Linked DNA regions of Synechococcus elongatus PCC 11801. The protein of the gene in region 2 interacts with the protein of the main gene of each other region in a pairwise test. Links are inferred from orthologs where the notes say so. Each region holds a gene or a part of one and is shown on either strand. Other genes may lie near its edges.

Region 1 (17,071 bases), 160 kb from region 2 along the record:
TGGATTCCCGATCCTCAGCAGTCACCAGATCTCTTGGTTGCTGCCGCTGATCAAGCTTTGTATCGTGCCAAGGAGTCAGGTCGTGATCGCGTCTGTTTGGCAGAGATTCCGTCTCTCGCAACTTCTTGAAGCGATCGCTTAAGTGGGGGGGTGGTTCGCCATTTGTGGCCAGTCTGGATGGACCAAAAAGCCCCGACTGATTTCTATACCCTGAGCATTGCAACCCACCACGAATTGGGCAGTATCTTGGGGGGCGATCGCTGCAAGTTCCAGCAAGCTACGGGCTTCCGCCACAATCCCTGCCCGATCGCGATCGTGGACGTAGCGCGACATCCAGAGATCACGGGGCAAACTCGCCCAACGATGAATGGACGGGAACTCCGCAGCGGAGGGCAGGCGATCTCGATGGAGAAGCCAGCCTTGTTGTGCGTGGCGTGAAACTTCTGCTTGATCGGTAGGCAGTGCTTTTCCCCAAGGTACAAAGGCAAATCCGCGAGAGAGAAGACGGCGTTGCCAAGGCGATCGCTTGGCTTCGGGAGCCTGTTGCTCGAGCCAATCTTGAAAAGCGTTTGTTTGACTCAGGGCCAACTGTCGTCCTTGCATACGCTGCAGTTTTTGAGTCAGCAGATCCTTGCTATCTGGGCCAACCCAAGCAGCACCGCTCCAGCCAAAAAACTTGAGTGCGAGTTCCCAATGCTCGTAGCGTTGCAAAACGCGATCCTCAATCAGGAAATCCAATTCTCCTAAGCAGGTCGAGCCATCGCGGAGTTGAAGCTGAGAGGCTAACAGTCGAAAGCGTGGAAGCTGCCGGAGTGCCCAGACCAGCAATGCTTCCGCACGGATCCCCAACTTGTAGGTACGGGGCTGTGCCGTCACCCACTCTGCGGCTTCGGCCGCAAGGCGATCGCGATCTTGGTCTTGCCATTGGGCTTGTAACTGTTGTCCTGCAAGGTGTAGTCGAGCATCCCCCACCAAGGGATAGCGATCGCGGCGAATCAATGCTGGACTTTGCAATAGCCACAGCACATCTGCCAACTCACGCGGCCAAGTGAGAGACTGAGCAGCCATCAGAACAGCAAGAACGATGCAGGCACTGTTGAGACCTTAGTCTCTTTCACCCTCTACCTTCTGTCTGCTTGGTGCAAGCAGGAGAACTGCCTCATTGTGAGAGTGCGTCATCCTCATGGATGGTTTCCAATCACCTCAAACCCAGCGTGAGACAGAGGACTGTTGTTTGATTACCCAGAAGCAGACGACAACGCAAGCGATCGCTGGTGATCAGTACTGCTGAATTGTGACCTGATTTGCAGGCGATCGGATATGGAAACGAGCTGAACCAGAGTAAAGCTGCTGCGTGTGATCAATCTCACAGTTGCTTGTGAGCTGCTACAAAGCTCCAAATCAGCGATCGGAGGAGAGTGAAAGTGTTCTCAGAAGAACAGCTCATGACTCTCCTAAACGACTCCCTTCAAATCACTCAAAAAACGACCGTTAGCCAAGCCATTCCTGAGTCTGTTAAGGAACAAGCTGCTGCTCAGATTGCAGTTACGCCAGAATATACGAATAAGCTCAACCCACCTTCTGGATTTGCGGGCCCAATCCCTGACTTCAAAGCACCGACCAAAGATATCGAGGGAGCCATTCAAACCACACCCGGTGGACAGAAAAACAATGGAACTATTTTTGGCACTGGATTCACTGTTGAGAGCTTTTTGAAGCACTCTTTGGCAAAGAAACAGGTGCAAATATTTGGCAATCTGTGCTAGAAGAAGTTGCCACCAAAACAGGTGTCTCTTTAGAGAATTTGACAAGGATTATCAATTCTCCTGAATTTAATCAAGGCTTTGCTAATTTACCAAAATTTGTATCAGTATCTACTGATGCAAATCCTAGTTATGCAGGTTCAATTGGTACTTCCTCAGGAGGTTCCTCAGCTCTTGGAGTAGTAGCAACAGCAGGTGGAAAATCACCCATTAGCAGCAATCCCATGGATGTTTTTCAAAACAATGGCGTCAGTGGGCTACTAGGTACGTCAGCTAGTGCAGGAGTTAAAACACTTGAAGACTTTAATAAAGCTAGTCTTATCGCAATAGATTACGATCCTCAGGAAACTCAGTTCGTCAAAGATTTTGCTAACGATGTAATGGTTGCTGCTACTGGCCTTGGAGCGGCAGCAGGTGTAGCTGCATTAGCTGGAGTATCCGCACCTCTTTTACTTGCAGCAGGCGCAGTTTTAGGAGGATATGGTGCTTATGCTCACGCTGTTGTAAGACTAACTGAGACGTACGGAACACCAGTTGAAGGTACTGCTACAGGATCTGCTATCAAGATTCCAGACCCAGAAATGCAGGGAAAAATCGTCAATATTATTAGCGAAGCTATTCTGGATCAGCTCGCTCAAGTGAATTTAGGAAAACCTGTCGGGCAAGGTGGAAGTGGAGATGCCATGCCAGTCGATGATGGTGGAATTGGTGGGGTATTTCAAGGTGGTGCGATCGCGGTTAATTCTCAATCACAACTCGGCAAAAATCTATTTGGTCAGCCCACCGGCTTGAATGGTGAGAATGTCAGCGGCGGCAACAAAGGCCTCGACACCTTTGGTAACAGTAATGGCGCAGGTGTGATTAATCCTGGCGATGGGGGCAGTAATCCTGCTGGCGACTCTCGCTTTCTGAATGATCCGGGTCAAGCGATCGGTGGTGCTCAATCAGCGCCCAATCTGTCTGGTGCACCGACTCAATCGGGTCAGACTTTGATCGGTACTGCTGGGAATGATGTCCTGACAGGTAGCACCAGCAATGATTTGCTAGATGGCCGTCAAGGTCGCGATATTTTGACGGGTGGCAATGGCAGCGATCGCTTTCGGTTTACAACTCCTGAATTCGGTCTGAATCAGGCCGATCGCATCACCGATTTCAACCGCTTGGCAGGCGATCGCCTTGAAATCTCTCGAGCCGCTTTTGATTTGGCAGCGAATACGGTGCTGAGCTTTCAAACTGTCAACAGTGATGCAGTCTTAGCACAAGCATTAGAGAGCAACAACCTGTTTGTCTATGACCAACGGAATGGCTCTCTCTTTTTTAACCAGAATGGTGCGGCTGCAGGCTTTGGCGAAGGCGGAGTCTTTGCAGTCCTTGAAGGAGGAGCTGCTTTAACTGCCAGTGACATTACTTTCCTAGGCTAGTCTTCACGGCTTCTTCAGTCACATCCTTCAACTCGTCAGCCAGACCTTAATGATTGAGGGTCTGGCTTGTTTGATGCGATCGACCCTTAAATCTCTTGAGTGATTTCGGTTGTAATTAGAAGTCCAGCAAAATCTAATCAATAACAAGGGCTCCACAAAAACCAGTGAAGTCCTCCGAATCTCTTGTGGTTTTAGTGTGCATTAGAACTGCTTGAGGAAGCGGAGATCACTGGCGTAGAGACGGCGGATATCATCCATACCGTGCAGCACCATCGCGAAGCGCTCCACGCCAAAACCGGCTGCAAAGCCGCTGTAGGTTTCCGGATCGCAGCCCACGGCTTTGAGAACATTGGGATCGACCATGCCGCAGCCTAAGACTTCTAGCCATTTGCCTTGCCAGAGCACATCGACTTCAGCTGACGGTTCGGTGAAGGGGAAGAAGCTGGCGCGGAAGCGAATCGGTAAATCGCCAAACAATGCCTGAATTAGGGTTTTGACAGTGCCCTTCAGGTCCGTGAATGTCAAACCCTCATCCACAGCTAGCAATTCCACCTGATGGAAGACTGCCGAGTGAGTCGCATCAACGGCATCGCGGCGATAGACGCGGCCTGGAGCGACGACCCGAATTGGCGGCTCCTGCTCTTCCATGTGGCGAATCTGCACGGAAGAAGTATGCGTCCGCAACAGGTTGCCGTCAGTCAGGTAGAAGGTGTCCTGCATGTCCCGCGCTGGGTGATCAGCGGGCATGTTCAGGGCTTCGAAGTTGTAATAATCCGACTCCATCTCTGGGCCTTCAGCCACCTGATAGCCGAGGCCGACCAGGATGTCGAGAATGCGATCGATCGTGCTTTGCAGCGGATGAATGCGACCCTGCGGGCGGTAGTGCCCCGGCATGGTCACATCGATCGCTTCTGCAATCAGTCGTGCTTCCAGTTCTGCTTTACCGAGGGCTTCGCGCCGCTGATCCAAATCGGTTGTGATGTGCGCTTTGACAGTGTTGGCTAGGCCACCAATGCGGGGGCGATCGCTGGCATCCAGTTTGCCCATCGCGCCGAGGATGGCTGAAAGTTCTCCTTTTTTACCCAAAAAGGCGATGCGCAGTTGCTCCAAGGCTTCACGATCGCTCGCTGCAGCGATCGCCTCGAGGGCACGGGTTTGCAGAGCTTCGAGTTGAGCCTCAAGCTCGCTGAGCTGACTGAGCATAGGATTCAAGCAAAAAGGGCGGCGGAGCCATCAAAGTCCAGATTACCAGTCGTGCGATCGCGCCGGTGTCGGCCACCCAACCCGTTTTGGGCGCAGAATCCGGCTAGGGTAGTCAGGGCAGGCCCAGCAATTCGGTATGCGACTTCTGATCAGCAACGACGATGGCGTATTCGCCCTCGGCATCCAAACCCTCGCCAACCGCCTCGCGCAGGCAGGCCATGAGGTCACGGTTGTCTGTCCCGATCGCGAGCGATCGGCCACGGGTCACGGCCTGACGTTACACAAACCGATTCGGGCTGAGCGGATTGAAGGACTTTTTGATCCGGCTGTGCAGGTCTGGGCTTGCTCCGGGACGCCTTCAGATTGCGTCAAACTAGCGCTCGGTACGCTTTTACCGGAACTCCCCGAATTTGTTCTCTCCGGCATCAATCACGGTCCGAATCTGGGCACCGACGTGCTTTACTCGGGCACTGTCTCGGCAGCGATGGAAGGGGTGATTGAAGGGATTCCCAGCATTGCTCTGAGCCTGGCGAGCTTCACAGCACGTGATTTTGAACCGGCTGCTGAAATTGCTGTGGAGTTACTGGAGCGCTTGCCGCACCCCAGTTCACCGAAAGTGCTGCTGAGCGTCAACATTCCGCCCGTACCGAAGGAAGAGATCGCAGGCATTCGTTTGACGCGCCAAGGCATTCGCCGCTATGTCGATCTATTCGATCAGCGGGTTGATCCACGCGGTAAGCCCTACTTCTGGCTCGCAGGCGAAGTTGTGGAAGAAAGTGAGCCGCAGGAACCGGCTGATAGCCACTGGAGCGACGTCGATGCGATCCGCCGCAACTATGTGACGGTGACGCCGCTGCAGTACGACTTGACACACTACGCCAGCCTCAACCAGCTCGATCACCTCAATCGCTAGGGGCGATCGCGTCCTGCAGGGCTAGGATCGCAATCGGTGATCACGGTGCAAGTAAAGGCTGGGAGAGCGATCGCGTGTTTGATGCCTTAGTGATTGGGTCGGGGCCAGCGGGCTTGGCGATCGCGGCGGAGCTGGCACAGCGCGGCTTGAAAGTCCAAGGACTGTCCCCCGTTTATCCGTTCCATCCTTGGGAAAATACCTACGGTATCTGGGGACCCGAGCTGGATAGCTTGGGGTTAGGGCACCTATTCGGGCATCGCTGGTCGAACTGTGTTAGCTACTTTGGTGATGCTTTAGTTCGACACCAGTACGATTACGGCCTCTTCGATCGCGCCAAATTGCAACAGCACTGGTTGCAGCAGTGTGAGCAAGGCGAAATGCGATGGCAGCTCGGCAAAGCAGCCGCGATCGCCTACGACTCGCACCATTCCTGCGTCACCACAGAAGTAGGTCAGGAACTGCAAGCACGGTTAGTAGTTGACACAACCGGGCACCAAGCGGCCTTAATCCAGCGTCCTCAGTCAGACGCGATCGCCTACCAAGCGGCCTACGGGATCATTGGGCAGTTCTCTCAGCCGCCGATTGAACCCGGGCAGTTTGTGCTGATGGACTACCGCAGCGATCACCTTTCACCGGAGGAGCGCCAGCTGCCACCAACCTTCCTCTACGCGATGGATCTCGGTAACGATATCTACTTCGTTGAAGAAACATCATTAGCGGCTTGCCCAGCTATTCCCTACGATCGTCTCAAACAGCGGCTCTATCAGCGACTGAATGCTCGCGGCGTGACGGTGCAGGCGATTCAACACGAGGAATATTGCCTATTTCCGATGAATTTGCCACTACCCGATCTGACTCAGCCGGTGGTGGGTTTTGGTGGGGCGGCCAGCATGGTGCATCCAGCTTCTGGCTATATGGTCGGGGCGTTACTGCGGCGGGCTCCTGACCTAGCAAATGCGATCGCGGCCGGACTCAATGCGAGCCCCAGTTTGACAACCGCAGAATTGGCAGCACAGGCTTGGGGAGGTCTTTGGCCAACCGAAAAAATTCGCAAGCACTACATCTATCAATTTGGCCTCGAAAAGTTGATGCGCTTCTCGGAAACGCAACTCAACCACCATTTCCAAACCTTCTTTGGTCTGCCGCAGGAGCAGTGGTACGGCTTTTTGACCAACACGCTCTCGCTACCGGAGCTAATTCAAGCCATGCTCGGCTTGTTTGCCCAAGCGCCGAACGATGTGCGCTGGGGGCTAATGGGTCAGCAAGGACGGGAACTCCAACTGTTTTGGCAGGCGGTCGTAGCTCGCTAAAGGCTGATGAAGGGCTGTATTTAGCCCCTGCAACGCTGGCCGCCTTTGCCAAGATCCCGTAAAGTTTTTGAAGCGCTGCTGTGATTGTTACAGAATCCCAGTGAGCAGTTGTCTCGCTTCAACTTGAGGATCGTTTCCCCCAAGCAATGGCTTCCGAAAACTACCTCAACCATCCCACCTTCGGATTGCTCTATCAGATCTGCAGCTTTGGGGATAGCAAAGAACTCTTTGCGACTCTGTATGCTCAGCGCCTCTTTTTCTTAGTCGCCTTCGATGCTCGCGGCACACGCTTTGAGCCGATCGGACGCAATGAAGCGCGCATGCTAGTTGACAATCGCCTGCGTCAGCTGCGCCGCGAAGCCAGCCTGCAGGAATACAATCAGTTGCAGCAAGTCTTTAAGCAAACTTTTCTGTAGCGAGCCAAGGAGTCAGAGGCAGGCATGGCCCAAATTGCCGAGCGGTTGGCCAGTCTCCGATCGCAGTTGCCGCCTTCAGTCCAGCTCATCGCCGTCAGTAAAAACCATCCCGCCACCGCAATTCGGGAAGCCTATGCAGCGGGGCAACGGCACTTTGGTGAAAATCGCGTTCAAGAAGCGATCGCCAAACAAGCAGAACTAACCGATCTGCCAGATTTGACTTGGCATCTGATCGGGCCACTCCAGAGCAATAAAGTCCGCAAAGCGGTCGAACACTTCGATTGGATTCACTCTGTGGATAGCTGGGCTTTGGCTGAGCGACTCGATCGCATTGCCGGCGAACTCGGGCGATCGCCCCAGATTTGCTTGCAGGTCAAACTGTTGCCGGATCCGAATAAAGCCGGTTGGGACCCCGTCGACCTCCGTGCAGACTTCAGTCAACTCAGCCAACTGCAGCACATCCAGATCCGCGGCTTGATGGCCATTCCACCCCTGGGTTTGACGCCTGCCGAGACACAAGCCTTGTTTGCCCAAGCGCACACCTTGGCGTCGGAGTTACAGCAGCAAGCGCCGCAGCTAAAACTGACTGAGCTTTCGATGGGAATGTCGAATGATTGGCCCCTCGCAGTCGCGGAAGGAGCAACTTGGATTCGGGTAGGGACTCAGCTCTTTGGTCCGCGATCGCCCCAGTAGTTGAAATTGATCATCCAGCTCCCAGATTGAGCCTGCGATCGCGTTGTAAGCAGCTTTCAGCACCATTGTTAAAAAAAAGCTGAGATTTGTTCAATAAGACCAGTCAAAATCTTGTTGTTTGTGCTATTACTACTGCGTCTCCATAGACCCAAGCAGTGCCACACGGCCTCGCTGGTGGTCGGCGGAAAGAGTGTGGTGTCGTTGTCCTTGGAGGAACTTGACCGTGTCTTTTGTAAATCGCATCCGCGATATCGTCGGTCTCAATGAGTCGGTGGAGTACGACGAAGAGTACGAAACCTATGATGTCGGTACGGACTCTTACAACAGCTATAACGATGCTGCAGAGACTGGTTCCCGCCGGAGACAGCGCAGCCACACGGCCGCTCTAGAGCCCGCCAGCACCCCTACCAGCAATGTGATTGGCTTGCCTGGTCTCAGCAGCAGCTCGGAAGTTGTGGTGATGGAACCCCGCTCCTTTGAAGAGATGCCCCAAGCTATCCAAGCCCTACGCGAGCGTAAGACGATCGTCTTGAATCTGACGATGATGGAGCCGGAGCAAGCTCAGCGTGCCGTTGATTTCGTTGCTGGCGGCACCTTTGCGATTGATGGCCATCAGGAGCGCGTTGGCGAAAGCATTTTCCTCTTCACCCCGAGCTGTGTTCACGTCACAACCCAAGGTGGTGAGCAGTACCTGAGCGACACACCGGTGGCAGCCCCTGTTCAGCCCGCGGCGAGTTTTGGTCGGACAGCAACTCCCACGCCAGCTTGGGCAACGGAAACGCGCTACGCCGCTCAATAGCGTACAAGTAGACTCTCCGCACCGCCTTAAGCGGCACCTCCCCCTAGTACCTGTCGAGGGCGATCGCAGTGATTGCACTTGGCAGGTTTTTCGTTGCTCTAGGATCAGAAGTGAATTTTTGAGTCGGGATCGGCATGATCAGCAGCTTGGGCATCATTGGCGGCGGTGTGATGGGAGAAGCCCTGCTTGCCCGGCTGTTGGCCCAAGGTCAGGTGGATGCCGCGGCAGTGATCGTTAGTGAACCCTTTGCCGCTCGTCGTGAGTTTTTGAGCGATCGCTATGGGGTGAAGTGTGTTGCCGAAAATGCTGAGGCATCCCAGGCGGATTGGCTATTGCTGGCGATCAAGCCCCAGGTGTTTGATGCCGCAGTGTCAGGCTTAGCAAGTCTGCGCTGCGATCGCCTGATCTTGTCGATTTTGGCGGGGGTGCCCTTGGCCAAGCTGGAAGCGGCATTTCCCGGTGAAGCAGTGATCCGAGCGATGCCCAATACGCCGGCGACTGTTGGAGCTGGGGTGACTGCGATCGCAGCGGGGCAGCAGGTGACTGCAGATCAGATCAGCCAAGCGCAGGAATTTTTCGCGGCTGTGGGTCGCGTTGTCACCGTGCCTGAGTCGCAACTAGATGCTGTGACGGGTCTATCGGGGTCGGGCCCTGGCTATGTCGCCTTGATTATCGAAGCCCTGAGCGATGGTGGTGTAGCTGCCGGCTTGCCGCGTGCGATCGCTACAGAGCTGGCGATTCAAACGGTGCGAGGAACGGCAGAACTGCTCCAAGACACCGGCTGGCATCCAGGTGAACTCAAGGATCGCGTCTGTAGCCCCGGCGGTACCACGATCGCCGGGGTGGCGACACTCGAATCTCATGGCCTACGCTCGGCGCTGATTGAAGCAGTCAAGGCCGCGGCGCTGCGATCGCAACAGTTGGGCTAGGTTCCTGCCTCACGATTCGTCGATAGCCGCTGGCCAATGCGGGGTTCTTCGCCCCGCCGTAGGCGATCGAGGTTGCTGCGATGCCGATAGATGACGTAAACACCGGCTGCGATGCCCAGAATCTTGTTGGGTAGCGGCTCGGGCAGAACTAGCATCAAAACAATGACGGTGATCGCTCCGGCGATCGAACCGAGCGAGACAATCCGAAACAGCGCCAGCAGCAGTAAGAAGGCCCCAAATCCTGAGAGCCCCACTACGGGCGATAAGGCCAGAAGCACACCCAGGCTGGTGGCGACGGATTTGCCGCCACGAAAGTTGAGCCAGATGGGCAGGCTATGACCGACGACAGCAATGATCGCAGCAAAGGCGGCTAGCCAAGCGATCGCGATGGGATCCAGACCATTAGCTGAAGCGATCGCCCGTGCTGCAACGACTGCGAGGACACCCTTGAGAATGTCGGTAATGAACACCACCAAGGCGGGACCTTTGCCCAACACGCGCAGCACGTTGGTAGCGCCAGTTGAGCCAGACCCCTCCTTGCGGATATCAATGCCTTTGAGCCAGCGGCCGGCCAGATAGCCCGCGGGGAATGAGCCCAAGAGGTAAGCAAGCAGCGCGATCGTGACAACACTGAGCAACATGGGTCTGGGTCAGAAGTCTGGACACTACCTTATTACGAGGCGTGAGCTTCCGGAGCTGGACTCGGCTATAAACAGCAAAGCCGACTGTCCAAGACAACCGGCTTCAGCAGGCAGGAAAAGTTGAAGGAGCGATTGTCCTTAGGCGGCAGCTTCCATCCAGTCGTAAATCTGTTCGAGTTCTTGCAGGTTCACCAAACCGTAGCGCCAGAGCACCATCGGGATGGGGCCTTGCTCTTGTTCGCTATGGCGGACGGCCATCTCAATCGAGGCATCTGGCAATGCCAGCTCTTCCTGCAGGAAACGAATCAGCTCTGGCTTCGCTGCAGCGATTGGAGTATTGAGACTAGATTCGTTGCCCGGGAAGGGGATGAAACTCATGGGATGTTGCGAGGATGACCGAGGAAGAATGCTTAGGAGCCCAAATGTTACACCGATGACAGAAAAAGTCAAGCGATGTGCATTCAGAGTAGTGCAGCTTAGACAGATGGGTCGCTGAATCGCAAACGAAAGCAACAATCAGCGGCTTTTAGTGCGCTGATGTTAACAGTCCTGGCGAGTTTGACAAGAGAGCAAAAGTGCTTAGGGTTTTTTGAGGTGAATCGGTTGCACCCACTGACCCGTCATGATTTGCAGGGCGAGCTTGCGTAGCAGTGGGATATGGCGCAGTGACCACAACCCGAGGCGCCGCAACTGGACTAGCGGCCAAAAGTGATTGGAAAAGAGGCGATCGAGTAGATCGGTAAAGCCCAAAATCAGCCAAGTTTCGCGTTTGCGGCGGCGTTCGTAGCGCCGCAAGAGCGTTAGGCGTCCCAAATCTTTGCGTCGTTGGCGATCGCTCGTCAGGGTTTCTATCAGGGCGCCCGCATCCTGAATGCCGAGGTTCAGCCCCTGTCCACCGACAGGATGACAGCAGTGGGCTGCATCTCCGACAAGAGCGAAGCGGTGCTGGACGTAGCGACGGCTTTGACGCAGCTGCACCGGAAAGATCCGGCGATCGCTGAGCAAGCGCAGTTGTCCGTAGCGATCGCCAAAGGGTTGTTGCAGTTGCTGGAGAAACTCTGACTCGGGAAGATCACGCAACTGTTGCGCCTGAGCATGGGGTGCCGTCCAGACAATCTGGGCGCGATCGCCTGGCAGGGGCAGCACGGCAAAGGGACCACTCTTGCGGAAACATTCCTGAGCAATGCCTTGGTGCGATCGCTCTAAGCTGATCACTGCCGTCAGACAAGATTGCCAGTAGGCCCAGCCATCGCGACGAATGCCGCAGGCTTCACGCAGGGGGGAATTGGGGCCATCGGCCGCAACGACGAGTTGACTCTGCCACTGCTGTTGAATGCCATCCCGCTCTAGCAACAGCATGGCTTGGCGGGTCCCCAAGTTGACTTCGAGAAGCTGTGTTGAGGGGAGCCAAGTCAAATTCGGGACCGTTGCGAACTGCTCGTACAGCGTCTCGAGCAGAACCCGATGCTCAGCGACGTAGCCAAGACTTTGCGATCGCTGTAAATCCTTCGGCAATAGTCGTACTGACTTGGGAAGGGCTGTATCACTGAGCTGAATTTCTTGGAAAGGTTGAATACGGGGCAGCAATGTTTCCCACAGCCCCAACTGTTCTAGTAAATCGGCAGCAGCCAAGGTCAAGGCATAGGCGCGATCGCGGCTGAGGACGACATTGGGTGGTTGAGCTTCCACGAGGGCAACCCGCAACCCTTGGCGGGCTAGGCCATAGGCCACCAAACTACCGACAATGCCAGCTCCGACAACAACGACATCGGTGGTCAGTAAAGGCGAAGGAGCAAACTCGGTGGGGTTGGCCTCGGTCAACATGGATAGGCACCACTCCAGCAGGGGACAGCTTTATTTTCAACGCTTCTCAGGAAAGCGGGGGGCGATCGCGATAATAAGCAGAGAGAATTCTGGGCGTTTCCATGACGGCTACGACTGTAAAACCGATGGGGCTTGCCTCTCGTTTGGTCAGTGGCATCCTCCAGATCCAGCCGCTGTTTGACCTCGCCCGCAAACGGGCGCGATCGATGATGGTGCAGCGTGCCAGTCAAATCGGTGTCGATTGGCCAGCCAGAACTGCTGCCCTGCGCCAGCGGCAAAGCGAGCAGTCGTTCTCGCCCGACTGGGAACAGGATCTGCAGGCTCTAACTAATCCTGATCTCCAGTACCCGAGCTATTACGTCGCACCCTTCCATGCCTATCCCGAAGGCAACCTGGGCTGGGATCCCGCCATGGAAGTTGAAGTGGCGGCACTTTCAGTCCATGCCCGCATTTGGCCGGAAGCTGGTGCCCAAGGGGATGCACAACTGCGCGCCAGCTATCACCAAGTATTGAAAGAGCAATTGCCAACCGCACCCCAGCGAATTTTGGATATCGGCTGTAGCGTCGGCATGAGTACCTTCACGCTGCAAGACACGTTCCCCGAAGCCGCGATCGCCGGTCTGGATCTCTCGCCCTACTTCCTTGCCGTCGCGAAATATCAGTCTGAGCAAGCGGGGCGATCGGTGCTTTGGCACCATGCTGCTGCCGAAGCCACAGGGCTACCGGATCAAAGTTTTGATTTAGTGTCTTCCTGCCTGGTCTTTCACGAACTACCGGCTCAAGCAGCTCAAGACATCCTCAAAGAGGCGCGACGCTTGCTGCCCGTCGGTGGTCACATTGCCCTGATGGACATGAATCCGCAGTCGGAAGTCTTCGCCAAGATGCCGCCCTACATCCTGACGCTGCTGAAGAGTACCGAGCCCTACATCGATGAATATTTCAGCTTGGACTTGGATGCTGTGTTTCAGACGGCGGGGTTTACTGCTCCGACTCGAGTTCGCAATAGTCCCCGCCACCATACGCTGATTGCCCAAGCGATTTAAGCGGGCGGCCAGTTGGCGATCGCCACAGGCTCAATCTCATCGGCCAGCTTGAAGCCGAAGATTTGGCTGTAGAAATACAGCTCACCTTCGAGCGATCGCTTGATGTTGGCGGCCTGCCGGAAGCCGTGCTGTTCCTCGGGGAAGGGGACATAGGCGACAGGCAGACCTTTCGCTTTGAGGGCGGCGACCATCGTTTCGGCCTGCGCCGGTGGCACGACCTTATCCTCCAGCCCTTGGAAGAAGATCACCGGGCAGTTGAGTTGCTCAACGTGGTGAATCGGCGATCGCTCGCGGTAGAGATCCGCCGCTGCCGGCCAAGGGCCAATCAAGCCATCGAGGTAGCGGGACTCAAACTTGTGGGTGTCTTCGGCGAGGGCTTTAAGGTCACCAATCCCGTAGCGGCTAGCTCCCGCTTTGAAAACATCGGTGAAGGTCAAGGCGCAGAGTGTGGTGTAGCCGCCAGCGCTGCCGCCATCAATGCAGAGGCGATCGCCGTCGACCAGCCCTTGCTCCGCTAGCCATTGGGCACCCGCGGCACAGTCTTCGACATCGACAATGCCCCACTGTCCTTGCAGGGCATCGCGATAGGGGCGGCCATAGCCGGTGCTGCCGCCGTAATCCACATCGAGGACGGCGATACCGCGACTCGTCCAATACTGAATGCCGAGGCTGAGGCTACTGCGGGTTTGTGCAGTTGGGCCACCGTGGCTTTTGACCAGTAGCGGTGGCTTCTCGTCCGCAGGCGCTTGGTAGTCGGGATTACTCGGCGGGTAGAAGTGACCGTAGGCAACCCGACCGTTGGCGCTGGGGAAGGCGATGCTTTGGGGAATGGAGAGATAACGCGGATCAAGATCCAGGCTGGAGCTGGATTTGAGTACCTGCCACTCGCCACTGCTGATCTGCAGTTCAACCACGGCACCCGGGCGATCGGGACCGGCTCCAGTAAACAAAGCGCGATCGCCCTCAACAACTAAGCCGGAGATGTCCGTGAACGGCAGGTCAAACGGTTTCAGGCTACCCGTAGCGAGATCCACCAGCGAGAGCGACCAGTGCCCTGCTTTCGTAGAAGCGGCTAGCCAGCGATCGCGATCGATTGGTGCCCAAGTGCGCATGCCAAATACCCACTGGGGCATGCCAAATTCCGCTTCAGTAGGCGCGATCGCCTGCGTCGTTTGACCATCCCAGCAGTAGAGATTCCACCAACCGCTGCAATCGGAGACAAAGCCCAAGCGCCCATCTGGCAGCCATTCCGGCTGAAACACCGACTCGCGATCGCCACCTGCTACCTTTTGCGGCGTTGCTAGCGAACCATCGGCTTGGAACTCTGCCACCCAGAGCTCAGTGCCATCCCAAGGCATATTCGGGTGTGACCAAGTCAGCCAAGCCAGCCGTTGTACATCGTTACTAAGGCGCGGCGACGCGTAGAAGTCAGCCCCGATCGCGAGAACCTGTCCTTCACTGGGTTCGCCAGTCAGGGGAATCGCCACGATCGCATCGATCGCTTCACCCTCGGGACGGTGATCTTCACGCACGCCAATCCAGCGGTGGCGCTGGCGATCGATCAGCCCATCGGCAAATTTCAGCGGCAGCTCCGGCGTTAATGGCTGCGGATCTTGGCCGGGAATGAGGCGGTAGAGCCGCTGATCCTTGTCATGGCTGAAGTAGACCACGCCCTGATCGATGCAGTAGGCGCCGCCGCCGTACTCATGAGCGCGGGTGCGGACATTCCAAGGTGCTGGCGTCAGTTCTTCAATCTGTCCTTCAGAACTTTGGCGGATCAGGGTGGTGCGGCCGCGTTCCGTGGGGCGCGACTCCAGCCAGTAGCGATCGCCTCCTGCTAGCGATACACCGCTTAATCCAACACTGCCTTGCACAATCAGGTCGGCACTGATCGGCGATCGCCAAGAACCGTAGGCAGCCGTGATCATTCAGGAGTCTCCATGCTTTCTCCACTCTGCCATCTGGCTGGAGTCCAACTCGAGGGCGATCGCTCCAGAGGGACTTGCCAGCCGCTCCATCTCCGCTGATGATGAGGCCACTTTCTGCCCTTCACTGCTGATCGAATCTCGGATGCAACTTGCAGTGCTTGATCGCTTGCGGCTCCCTGGCTTTAGTGGCTCGACCTTTGCGGCACGACTGGCGCGCTGGGGACTGGGCATCAGCCTGATCTACGTTGTGATTGCGATCGCAGCACCGCTCTTGCAGTCCTTGGGCTGGATTCAAAATCCGACAGAAGCGCTGCTCAATCCCATTCATGCCGCTCCTTCTTGGCAGCACTGGTTTGGTACAACGCGTCAGGGGTATGACGTCTTTTCCCGCACCCTGTTTGGCACCCGAGTGGCACTGCAGGTGGTCTTGCTGGGAACTAGCTTGAGCCTAGCGATCGGGGTGCCCTTAGGGTTAATTGCTGGTTATTGGGGTGGTTGGCTCGATCGTGCCCTCGTTTTCTTAATGGACGTGGTCTATACGCTGCCTGGGTTGTTGCTGTCGATCACACTCGCTTTTGTGGTTGGTCGTGGCGTACCCAATGCGGCGATCGCACTCAGCATTGCCTACGTCCCCCAATATTTCCGCGTGGTGCGCAACCAGACTGCGAGTGTCAAAAGCGAACCCTATATTGAGGCGGCGCGATCGCTGGGGGCTTCGACCCCGCACATCCTGCGCAAGTACTTGGTGGCCAACGTCATTCAAAGTGTGCCGGTGCTCTTCACCTTGAACGCAGCTGATGCGGTCTTGATTCTGGGTGGTTTGGGGTTTCTCGGTTTAGGTCTACCGGAGGCAGTGCCGGAATGGGGCTATGACCTGCGTCAGGCTTTAGATGCCCTGCCCACAGGAATTTGGTGGACCGCACTCTTTCCTGGGCTGGCAATGACGCTGCTGGTGGTCGCGCTCTCGCTACTGGGCGAAGGACTCGGAGAAACCCTTCAACCTCAGCGGCGCTAGGCTAAGGGCTATGGGGCTTGGCGATGCTGATTTACTCGATTACCTCCGCTGTGCGCGGCGGCTCTATCTGAATCGCTGGGGCGATCGCCAACAAGCTGAAGTTCCCAATGCTTATCTACAGCGGTTGCGTCGTCTGGCCTTAGAACGCCGGCGAGAAGTGGCGGCGGGATGGCAGGCGATCGCGGTTGATCCAATCGATCGCTCTGCCTCGACCCTTGATCTGATGGCGCAGGGGGTCGACTGCATCGAAGGTGCTCATCTCCAAGTTGGTACGGACTGGGCCGATCCTGATTTGCTGATTCGGCAGCCCGGTCAGTCGATTTGGGGCGATTGGATTTACCAGCCCGCCGCCGTCAAACTAGCGAAGAAACCCAAGACGGAATATCTGCTGCAGCTGGCGTTTCAGGCAGAGCTGCTAACCAGTCTTCAAGGCACTTGGCCGGAACAAGGCTGGCTTTTGCTCCGCGACTGCTATCCCAAGCCTTATAACCTCGATCTGCGGCGATCGCAACTGCAAACTCACTTAGAAGATTGCCGGCAAATCCTCGCTCGTCAGCGCGAACCGGAGTTGTTCATCAGCCGCAGTCGTTGCGACCTCTGCATTTGGCAGACGGATTGCCGCGATCGCGCCCGTGATCAGGTTCATCTTTCGCTGCTGCCAGGGGTATCGCCTAGCCGATTTGCCATCCTGCGGGATCTCCAGCTGGATCAACTGGAAGCTTTAGCAACCGCTGATCCGCAGAGTTTAGCGATCGCAGCTGACTGGGAACCCAGTCTTGCCAAGCGTTTAGTGCAGCAAGCCGCTGTCTTTCTCGATCAACAGCCGCAACCTCTCCAGCCCTACATTTTTCCGGATTCACCCATCGAGATCTTCTTCGATATCGAAGCTCAGCCCGATCTGGATCTCTGCTATCTCCACGGAGTGCTGATTCGCGATCGCCGTCGAGGACATGCCCAGTTTGAGCCGCTATTGGCTGAACAACCCGATCAGGAAGGCGAGACATGGCGGCAACTAATGATGTTGCTCGATCGCCATCCCCAAGCCCCGATCTACCACTTCTGTAGTTTTGAAGTGGACAGCCTGCGTCGGCTCGGGCAGCGTTATGGCCTCGCTGCTCATGCCCTAGAGCCGGTACTCGAACGCTTCATCGATATCCATGCGGTGCTGACTCG
Region 2 (9,586 bases):
CAGCCAGTCTGCTAATCACGGTCCAAGAAATTATGGCAACGGCTCAAGCCTCGCGGGTCGTAGTGGAACCGAATCAACCTCCGCAGGAACGCTGGGGCATTCTCGATCGACAAGGCGTTTGGCATCCCCTCTCCGCCTATGAGCGACTCGGCGCCAACTTGCCTCAGACGACGCTGAAGGTACGCGGCTACCGCGAGCCCTATCAACGCCTGTGGCCAGCGCTCTATACCCTTTTGAGCAGTAGTCCCGTCCAGATTCGAGGATTGGACTGGCGCGACCCCACCAATCTGATTTTGGAAACAGAGCTCGGTCTGGTTTATTGCGGTCCCTATGACCCCGCGCTGTTACCCCAGCAAATTGCCACCCTCGATCGCCTACGGCAGCTGCCAGAGAAAACGAATCTGGATGCGATCGCCTATATCGACCTGCGACAACCCGCAACCCCTCGGGTGCAGATGAAACCTACTCCACCACGGCGATCGCCTCAAACTGTTGCACAGTAGAGCAACGTAGTTTTTAGTGTCACAATCAGCATTTTTGACTAAGCCTTGCGCGTATTGCTCAGGGGGGCGTGCGGAGTATTTTGTGATTGACAACCACTGGTTACGGTTGCCTTTCCCGACGGAGTGCGTCAATAATTCTCTTGTTTTTAGTTCGCTGCCCTAAACTAACGTTCAACCTAGCTTGTTCAAGTTATCGGTTGGCCGCTACTCCTCACTCCCATGACCGACCCTATGCCGATCAACAACTCCTATGGCTTCAACCGTGATGGATCTCTGTCGGGGTTTGACGCGCTAGGGCAGCCAGAAGAATTGATTATCCCCAGCAGCGTTGCTCGCATCAAAGTGATTGGTGTTGGTGGCGGTGGCAGTAATGGGGTCAACCGCATGATCAGCAGCGATGTCAGCGGGGTTGAATTTTGGGCCCTCAACACCGATGCTCAAGCCCTGCTCCATTCCGCAGCCCCCAAGCGCATGCAGTTGGGACAGAAGCTTACGCGAGGGCTAGGGGCCGGGGGGAATCCTGCGATCGGCATGAAGGCAGCCGAAGAGTCGCGGGAAGACCTGATCGCTGCTCTTGAAGGTGCTGATCTGGTCTTTATTACTGCAGGCATGGGCGGCGGCACTGGTACCGGTGCGGCACCAATTGTCGCTGAGGTCGCTAAAGAAGTGGGGGCGCTGACAGTCGGTATTGTCACCAAGCCCTTTACGTTTGAAGGGCGTCGCCGCATGAAGCAAGCGGAGGAAGGCACGGCTGCGCTCCAGAACTCCGTTGATACCTTGATCACCATTCCCAATGATCGCCTGCTCCATGCCATCTCGGAGCAAACGCCGATTCAAGAAGCTTTCCGCGTTGCCGACGACATTCTCCGGCAGGGTGTCCAAGGGATTTCTGACATCATTACAATTCCGGGCTTGGTCAACGTTGATTTTGCCGACGTCCGCGCGGTGATGGCCGATGCCGGTTCAGCCCTGATGGGCATCGGCAGTGGTTCGGGTAAGTCACGTGCACGGGAAGCCGCGCACGCTGCGATTAGCTCACCGCTGCTCGAGTCCTCGATCGAAGGGGCACGGGGTGTTGTCTTCAACATCACGGGTGGCCGGGACATGACCTTGCATGAGGTCAACGCGGCGGCTGATGCCATTTACGAAGTGGTTGATCCGGAGGCAAACATCATCTTTGGTGCGGTGATCGACGATCGCCTCGAAGGAGAGCTGCGGATCACCGTCATTGCCACGGGCTTCAGCACCGATCGCCCCAACCTCAACACCACTTCGACCATCACCGCTCAATCTTCTAGCCCCTCGCCTGCTGCTCCCAGCTCAGTCAACCCACCGGTGAGTGGTGGCCTCGACATACCGGCCTTCTTGCAGCGGAAAATTCAAAACCGGCCCCAGTGATTCCTCCGATCGCGCTGACCATTGCGGGCTCAGATAGTGGCGGCGGGGCAGGTATTCAAGCAGATCTGCGGACTTTTGCCTTTCACAGAGTCCACGGGACTTGTGCCATTACCTGTGTAACTGCGCAGAATACGCTGGGCGTGACGCGCGTGGATGCGATCGCCCCAGAAGGGGTCACTGCACAGCTCAAAGCAGTGCTTGCTGATTTACCGCCTCAAGCTTTGAAAACCGGCATGTTGCTCAATGCCGAGATTATGGAAGTGGTCGCTCAAGCGATCGCTCCGCTCACAATTCCTCGAATTATCGATCCAGTGATGGTGTCGCGCACTGGAGCTGTGCTGATTGATCAGGCTGCGATCGCTGTCCTGCGCGATCGCCTCTTACCGCTGGCAACCGTCTTGACCCCCAATCGCTACGAAGCCCAACTGTTGGCAGGGATGGAAATTCAAGACGCTACTGATTTGGATCGAGCAGCGCAGATTATTCAGGATTGCGGGCCGCAGGCGGTGCTGATCAAAGGCGGCGCCGCGACCGGTGACTGGCACGGTGTTGATTGGTGGTGGGATGGACAGCAATCCCAAGTCTTGAAGACAGAAGCGATCGCGACACCCCACACCCACGGCAGTGGTTGCACCCTAGCTGCCGCGATTGCAGCCAACGCTGCGCTAGGGCTTGATCCGCTGGCAGCGACGCAAACAGCCAAAACCTACGTCACCGAAGCACTCCGCCACAGCCTCGCGATCGGCCACGGCCAAGGTCCACTTGGGCACTTCTACTCTTTGTTTTGATTGAGACGATTCAACTCTTCCCGCAGTTGACTCACTTGCTGGCGCAGACTTTCAAGATCATCCGCGGCAGAAGTCGAATTGCTCGGCGGCGCACTGTCGGCAGGAGTTGATGCTGCGCTCGTATTCGCCTCTGGCTCAACTTCTTCAACAGTGATTTGAATTGGCTGAGGAATGGGTGGGGGAGAACCCGCAGGCCCCCCGACAGAACCTTGAGCCTGACGAACTAATTCTTCTACTGCCTGCTTAGCTTCTTCCGTGGTCATTTCACCACGGGCAACTAAGTCATCCACCAGTTTTTGAACGCGATCGCTCAGGTCAGCGAGATTTTCACTCTTGGCAAGCTCAGGCACATAGGAAGCCAAACCAATGCCGAGGTAGACCGCTTTTTGGAGAAGATCAGTAACAGTGCTCATGCCAGCAGCTCTGGGGCGTCTTGCTTCAGCATAGCCTTGCCATTCAGGGCGTTGAAGTCGATAGGGCCGCTCTGGGAAGTGACTCTGGCCACATTCGCTGCGATCGCAAAGACTCATGCAAAAAAAGTGACCCGGAGTCTACGCCTGTCAAAAGCATCCCTTACTGCTGCTACCTTCCGGTCCTGACAGGATTTGGGCGTTCTGACCACATAGGTCCGAGTCAATCTCAGCATAGCATTGCTCCCCTATCGAGCGATCGCGCCGGTCTGATAGCGTGGGGAAGCGCGTCTCAGTTGCGACCATGCCGATCACGCCTCGTCACCTGCGTCAGTGGAAGCAACAGGGTCGCCCGATCGTGGCGTTGACTGCTTGGGATTTTGCGATCGCCAGCATTTTGGACGAGGCCGGCATTGATCTGGTCTTGGTGGGTGACTCGTTAGCGATGGTCGCCCTTGGGCATCCCACTACGCTGCCCCTGAGCTTGGAGGACATGATCCACCATGTGCAAGCAGTGCAACGCGGTTGCCGCAATGCGTTGATCGTCAGTGATTTACCCTTTCTGTCCTACCAAACCAGCCCAGAGGATGCAATTCTGGCAGCGGGTCAGCTGCTGAAGGTGACGGAAGCCCAAGCCGTCAAACTAGAGGGGGGCTATCCGCGCCTCCTAGAAACGGTGCAACGGCTGGTCGAGGTCGGTATTCCGGTGATGGGGCATGTGGGCCTAACCCCGCAATCCGTACGGCAGCTCGGCTACCGCCAGCAGGGCCAAACACCCGAAGCACAACAGCAGATTTTGGAACAATCTCTCGCGCTGGAGGCTGCTGGGGCTTTCGCGATCGTCTTGGAGCATATTCCTGACCCTCTAGCGGCCACGATCACGGCGAAACTCTCTATTCCAACGATCGGGATTGGAGCCGGCCCCGACTGTGATGGGCAAATTTTGGTGACGGCTGATTTGCTAGGCCTCACGCCCACCCAGCCGCCCTTTGCTCCGGCCTACCTCAACTTGCGCCAAGCGATCGGGTCTGCTGTCCAGCGCTATGCCCGTGAAGTCCGCGATCGCCAGTTTCTACAGTCTCAGCCAGCCGAGCAAGAGCCGCTGGCCTAAACAGTCGCGATCGCATCTAAACGCTCGAATAAACTAGCCAGCACTTGATTGGAAAAGAGCATGCCCTCCGGCTGGGTCAGGCTAAGGCGATCGCCCTGCCACTGCAGCCAACCCGCTTGTTGGTAGCGCTGAATGACCGGTTGCAGCGATCGCAGAAACTCTGAACCAAACTGCTGCTCTAGCGAAGACCAAGCCAGCCCTTCCGCAAGCCGTAGACCCAACATCAGCGTCTCTGCCAAGGCATCGGCAGGATCGGGGGGAATCGGTGCACAGGCTGCCGCGATCGCCCCTGGTGTCTCAAGCCAAGCAAAGTAATCTGCTCGGCGACGGGGGCGGCTAAAGCGCTGACCTCGCAGGGCGCTGGTCGCGCCGACACCGAACCCGTAGAAGGAATCATTCTGCCAATAGACGCGGTTGTGGCGACACTGAAATCCCGATCGCGCGTAATTGGAAATTTCGTAATGCTCAAAGCCCGCCGCCTCCAACGTGGCGTGGGTCAGCTGATACATCGCTGCCGCTTGTTCATCCGCTGGCAAGGGGCGATCGCCGGGCTGGTAGCGCTTGCCAAAGACTGTTTCAGGTTCCAGCACGAGGTCGTAGGCCGAAAGGTGAGTCGGGTCCAAGGCGATCGCAGCCTCCAGAGAAGCCTGCCAATCAGCCAAGGTCTGGCCGGGTAGACCCGAGATCAAATCCAAGCTGAGATTCTCGAAACCGGCTGCTCGGACATCCGCCACCGCGCGATCGATATCAGCCCGCCTATGGGTGCGGCCACAGCATTCGAGTAGACCGTCTTGAAACGCCTGAGCACCAATGCTGACGCGGTTAAAGCCCAGCTGACGCGTCGCGATCGCTTGCGATCGATCAAAGCTCGCGGGATCCATTTCGATCGAAATTTCAGCCGTTGCCGCAATCCCAAAACGGCGATCGAGCGCCTGCAGAATGCGATCGAGCTGGTTGGGGCTCAGCAGAGACGGCGTTCCACCACCAAAAAAGATCGTTTGCAGTGCTGGCCCGAGAACGGGGGTCGCAGCAATTTCTTGGCAGAGTGCGTCGACATACTGGCGGATCATGCCCGACTGATCCCCCCGCAGGCGATCGCCCACGACACTGATCGGGAAGTCACAGTAAAAGCAGCGACGGCGGCAAAAAGGAATGTGCAGGTAAGCTGCGATCGGCAAATTGGTCATGCGCTGTTGCCAGCAAGCCCATACTGATGGGTGGATATAATGGGGCACCCTGCCTCGCGGCTGGCGCGATCCCGTGCAGCCACAGAGTTTGCGCCGCTTCGGTTCGCGACTATGTTAGACGCTTTGATTATTCTGCTTTTTTTGATCACCGGTGCGGTAACCGGTTTCCTGGGAGTTGATCTGCTGCCGGAGCGCGCTCTGCAACAGGTCACGGATCTGGAAGGACTGCGCTTTGTGGTCGCCGGATTCACTGCTTTGTTTGGTGGCTTGTTTGGTCTCTTGGCGCAAGCAACCGTCCGACGACTGCAGCTGCAAGCGCGGCAGATGCCCACGGATCAACTGATCAGTCGAGCTGTCGGGCTGATTCTCGGTCTGGTAATTGCCAACCTGATCCTGACGCCCGTCTTCCTGCTGCCGATTCCAACCGAGTTTGTTTTCCTCAAGCCCCTAGCAGCAGTGATTGGCAGCATTGCCTTTGGCATGTCGGGGATTACCTTGGCCGATACCCATGGCCGTACGCTACTGCGGCTGGTTAATCCGGGCTCCGTTGAGTCTGCCCTGCTAGCGGAAGGAACGCTCAAACCGGCAATCAGCAAAGTGATCGACACCAGTTGCATCATTGATGGGCGGATTGAAGCCCTGATTGAAACGGGCTTTTTGGAAGGGCGGCTGATTGTACCGCAGTTTGTTTTGCAGGAGTTGCAGCAACTCGCCGATGCCAGTAATGACCAGAAGCGATCGCGGGGCCGGCGCGGCTTGGATGTGCTCAACCGCCTGCGCGAGACCTACGCTAACCGCATCTCGATTAACAGCGCCGACTACGACGACATCAGCACCGTTGATGCCAAGCTTGTTCGCCTCGCACAGGACCTGCAAGCACCATTACTCACGGTGGACTACAACCTCAATCGGGTCGCCAGCATCCAAGAGGTAACGGTACTCAACATCAACGACCTGGCTAAAACCCTACGCCCCACCTATTTGCCGGGCGATCGCTTCGACCTGCGGATTCTCAAGGAAGGCAAAGAAGCCGCTCAAGGCGTGGGCTATCTCGAAGACGGCACGATGGTTGTCGTCGAAGAGGGACGGCCCTTTATTGGTAGCGAGATTGCGGTGATGGTGACGGGTGCCTTGCAAACCTCCGCCGGACGCCTGATTTTTGCCAAGCCTGTTTCACTAATGCCCGCCTAGGTCTTCCACCCCATCCCTTGCGTAACAGAGCGTGAGCGAAAGCTAAGAAAACGGCGCAATCTGCAGGCTTCAGCGATCGCGGTGCCCACGATAGGAGCAGATGCCGCTTTCTGCGGAGAAAAATGGCCTCCTCCCCTGTCTACGCCACTTTGGACGGCAATGAAGCGGTTGCGCGGGTAGCCTATCGCCTCAGCGAAGTGATCGCCATCTATCCGATTACGCCTGCTTCACCCATGGGAGAGTGGGCTGATGCTTGGGCCGCGGCACATCGACCGAACCTCTGGGGCGATGTGCCCAGCATTATCGAAATGCAAAGTGAGGCGGGCGCTGCTGGAGCTGTGCATGGGGCGCTGCAAGTCGGATCGCTGACGACGACTTTCACGGCTTCGCAGGGATTGCTGTTGATGATCCCCAATCTCTACAAGATTGCGGGCGAACTGACGCCGATGGCGTTGCACATTGCGGCGCGATCGCTGGCAGCACAGGGACTCTCGATCTTTGGCGATCACAGCGATGTGATGGCCGTGCGGGGAACAGGATGCGCTCTCCTTTGCTCTGCTTCAGTGCAAGAAGCACAGGATTTTGCCGCGATCGCCCTGCGAGCCAGTCTGCAAAGCCGGATTCCTTTCCTGCATTTCTTTGACGGCTTCCGCACCTCCCATGAAATCCAGAAGATTGCACTGCTGCCGGACGAAGCATTGCAGCAATACATTCCTGCCGAGGCGATTCGTGAGCATCGACGTCGCGCCCTCAGTCCTGACCATCCGGTGATTCGCGGCACGGCTCAGAATCCTGATGTCTACTTCCAAGCCCGTGAGACCGTTAATCGCTACTACAACGCTGCTCCGGCTCTTGTCCAAACGGCGATGGATGAATTCGCGCAACTGACGGGACGCGCCTACAAGCTGGTGGATTATGTCGGCGCACCGGATGCAGAACGAGCGATCGTGGTGATGGGCTCCGGTGCGGAAGTCGCTGAGCAAACCGCACTAGCATTGCAAGCCCAAGGCGAAAAAGTTGGCGTGCTGAAGCTGCGGCTCTATCGGCCTTTTCCTGCGGCGGAACTGCGGCAAGCACTACCAGCGACCGTGAAAGCGATCGCGGTTCTCGATCGCTGCAAGGAACCTGGAGCCAGCGGCGAACCGCTTTATCTGGATGTGGTCGAATCCCTGTCGCGGCTGGAGCAACCGCCGCGCATCATTGGCGGGCGCTACGGCCTTTCCTCCAAGGAATTCATGCCAGCGATGGTTAAAGCGATCTTTGATCACCTTGCTCAACCACGCCTGCAGCATCCCTTCACGATCGGGATTGAGGATGACCTGACGCATCTGTCACTGCCGTGGGATGCCGATTGGTCGATCGAAGCCGACGACACGGTGCGGGCGATCTTCTACGGCCTTGGCTCGGATGGCACGGTTGGTGCCAACAAAAACTCGATCAAAATCATCGGCGAAGACACCGATAACTGGGCGCAGGGCTACTTCGTCTACGACTCGAAAAAATCAGGTTCGGTCACGGTTTCCCACTTGCGCTTTGGCCCCCGCCCGATCGCCGCACCCTACCTGATCAGTCAGGCCAACTTTGTCGCCTGCCACCAGTGGCAATTTCTGCACAGCTTCGACCTGATCGATAGCGCTGCGCCTAAGGCCACGCTGCTGATCAACAGCCCCTACAGCCCTGAGGAGACGTGGCAGCAACTGCCCGAAAAAGTGCAGCAGGGCATTCTCGATAAGCAACTCCAGCCTTGGGTGATCAACGCCGATGCACTAGCAGCGGAGCAAGGGCTAGGTCGCCACATCAACACGGTGATGCAGGTTGCTTTCTTTGCGCTGTCGGGCGTCTTGCCCCAGGAAGCCGCGATCGCGGCCTACCGGCTGGCGGTCCAGAAAACCTACGGAAAGAAAGGTCAGGCAGTCGTTGATGCCAACTTGGCGATCATTGAGCCGACCTTGGCCGCCCTCAAACCTTTGCCGGTTGGCGTTCCCGTTGCGGCGGGTGTGCCGGAAGCACCGGCGATCGCATCAGCTCCACCTTTTGTCCGCGATGTACTGGGTTCAATGCTGGCTCGCAAAGGCGATCAAATCCCAGTCAGTGCGCTGCCCGTCGATGGCACCTATCCCAGCGGCACCAGTTGCTACGAAAAGCGCAACATCAGCGACACGGTGCCGGTTTGGGAGCCCGATCTCTGTGTGCAATGCGGTAAATGCTTAGTCGTCTGCCCCCACAGCGTCATTCGCGCCAAAGTCTACGGGTCAGAAGCGTTGGAGACAGCACCGGAGGCGTTCAAGCACGTTCCCGCTCGCGATCCGGTTTGGGGCGATCGCCAGTTCACGATTCAGGTCTCGACGGAAGATTGCACCGGCTGCCAGCTCTGCGTCGAGGTTTGTCCTGCCCGCGATCGCCAGCAACCGCGACGCAAAGCACTGAACATGGCCGCACAAGCCCCGTTGCGATCGCAAGAGCGGCAAAACTGGGACTTCTTCCTCAACTTGCCCGAGGTCGATCGCAGTGTCTTAAATCTGCACAAAATCGGCCAGCAGCAGCTGCAACAACCCCTGTTCGAGTTCTCGGGAGCCTGTGCCGGTTGTGGCGAAACGCCCTACCTGAAGCTGGTGACGCAGCTGTTCGGCGATCGCATGTTGGTCGCCAATGCCACGGGTTGCTCCTCGATCTACGGCGGCAATCTACCGACGACGCCTTGGACGCATAACGCTGAAGGGCGTGGCCCTGCTTGGTCGAATTCGCTGTTTGAAGACAACGCGGAGTTTGGCTTGGGCTTTCGGGTTGCGCTCGATCAGCAGGAAGCGATGGCGAAGCAGTTGTTAAGCAACCTTGCGGCGATCGCGGGCAATCCCCTTACACCCGATCTGGTGCAGCAAACGCTCAACGCCGACCAGTCGCAGGAGACCGGCATTTTCGAGCAGCGCGATCGCATTCAGCAGCTCAAACAGCAGGTGCAAGACTGGCTGAGCCATGAAGTGGATGAATCCGTGAGCGA

Evidence for each region.
Region 1: the proteins of ftsZ (region 2) and DOP62_RS05865 interact in binary tests that used the Bacillus subtilis proteins (3 or more experiments, as listed by UniProt). The link is inferred for Synechococcus elongatus PCC 11801 from one-to-one orthologs.

What each region holds. Positions count from the first base shown.
Region 1 is NZ_CP030139.2:1,225,495-1,242,565, reverse strand. What follows is about bases 6,754-9,730. They hold DOP62_RS05865 (cell division protein SepF), read left to right. Parts: upstream 6,754-7,942; coding sequence 7,943-8,518; downstream 8,519-9,730. Other genes in these bases: plsY (glycerol-3-phosphate 1-O-acyltransferase PlsY), read right to left, coding at 9,444-9,730; proC (pyrroline-5-carboxylate reductase), read left to right, coding at 8,653-9,447; DOP62_RS05870 (YggS family pyridoxal phosphate-dependent enzyme), read left to right, coding at 7,051-7,719; pipX (transcriptional coactivator PipX), read left to right, coding at 6,757-7,026. Outside these bases: DOP62_RS05910 (diguanylate cyclase), read left to right, coding at 1-129; DOP62_RS05905 (DUF1853 family protein), read right to left, coding at 139-1,068; DOP62_RS05900 (hypothetical protein), read left to right, coding at 1,425-1,766; DOP62_RS05895 (calcium-binding protein), read left to right, coding at 1,760-3,184; pheS (phenylalanine--tRNA ligase subunit alpha), read right to left, coding at 3,386-4,387; 5'/3'-nucleotidase SurE, read left to right, coding at 4,524-5,300; crtL (lycopene beta cyclase), read left to right, coding at 5,375-6,610; more of plsY, read right to left, coding at 9,731-10,088; DOP62_RS05850 (DUF2949 domain-containing protein), read right to left, coding at 10,227-10,466; DOP62_RS05845 (FAD-dependent hydroxylase), read right to left, coding at 10,668-11,912; DOP62_RS05840 (class I SAM-dependent methyltransferase), read left to right, coding at 12,014-12,955; DOP62_RS05835 (S9 family peptidase), read right to left, coding at 12,952-14,883; DOP62_RS05830 (ABC transporter permease), read left to right, coding at 15,026-15,898; DOP62_RS05825 (TM0106 family RecB-like putative nuclease), read left to right, coding at 15,909-17,071. UniProt on the Bacillus subtilis protein: Cell division protein that is part of the divisome complex and is recruited early to the Z-ring. Probably stimulates Z-ring formation, perhaps through the cross-linking of FtsZ protofilaments. Its function overlaps with FtsA.
Region 2 is NZ_CP030139.2:1,387,546-1,397,131, reverse strand. What follows is about bases 1-2,811. They hold ftsZ (cell division protein FtsZ), read left to right. Parts: upstream 1-722; coding sequence 723-1,901; downstream 1,902-2,811. Other genes in these bases: DOP62_RS06655 (phasin family protein), read right to left, coding at 2,674-2,811; thiD (bifunctional hydroxymethylpyrimidine kinase/phosphomethylpyrimidine kinase), read left to right, coding at 1,898-2,689; DOP62_RS06670 (cell division protein FtsQ/DivIB), read left to right, coding at 1-503. Also shown: more of DOP62_RS06655, read right to left, coding at 2,812-3,102; panB (3-methyl-2-oxobutanoate hydroxymethyltransferase), read left to right, coding at 3,404-4,210; radical SAM family heme chaperone HemW, read right to left, coding at 4,207-5,397; DOP62_RS06635 (PIN/TRAM domain-containing protein), read left to right, coding at 5,509-6,588; nifJ (pyruvate:ferredoxin (flavodoxin) oxidoreductase), read left to right, coding at 6,711-9,586. UniProt on the Bacillus subtilis protein: Essential cell division protein that forms a contractile ring structure (Z ring) at the future cell division site. The regulation of the ring assembly controls the timing and the location of cell division.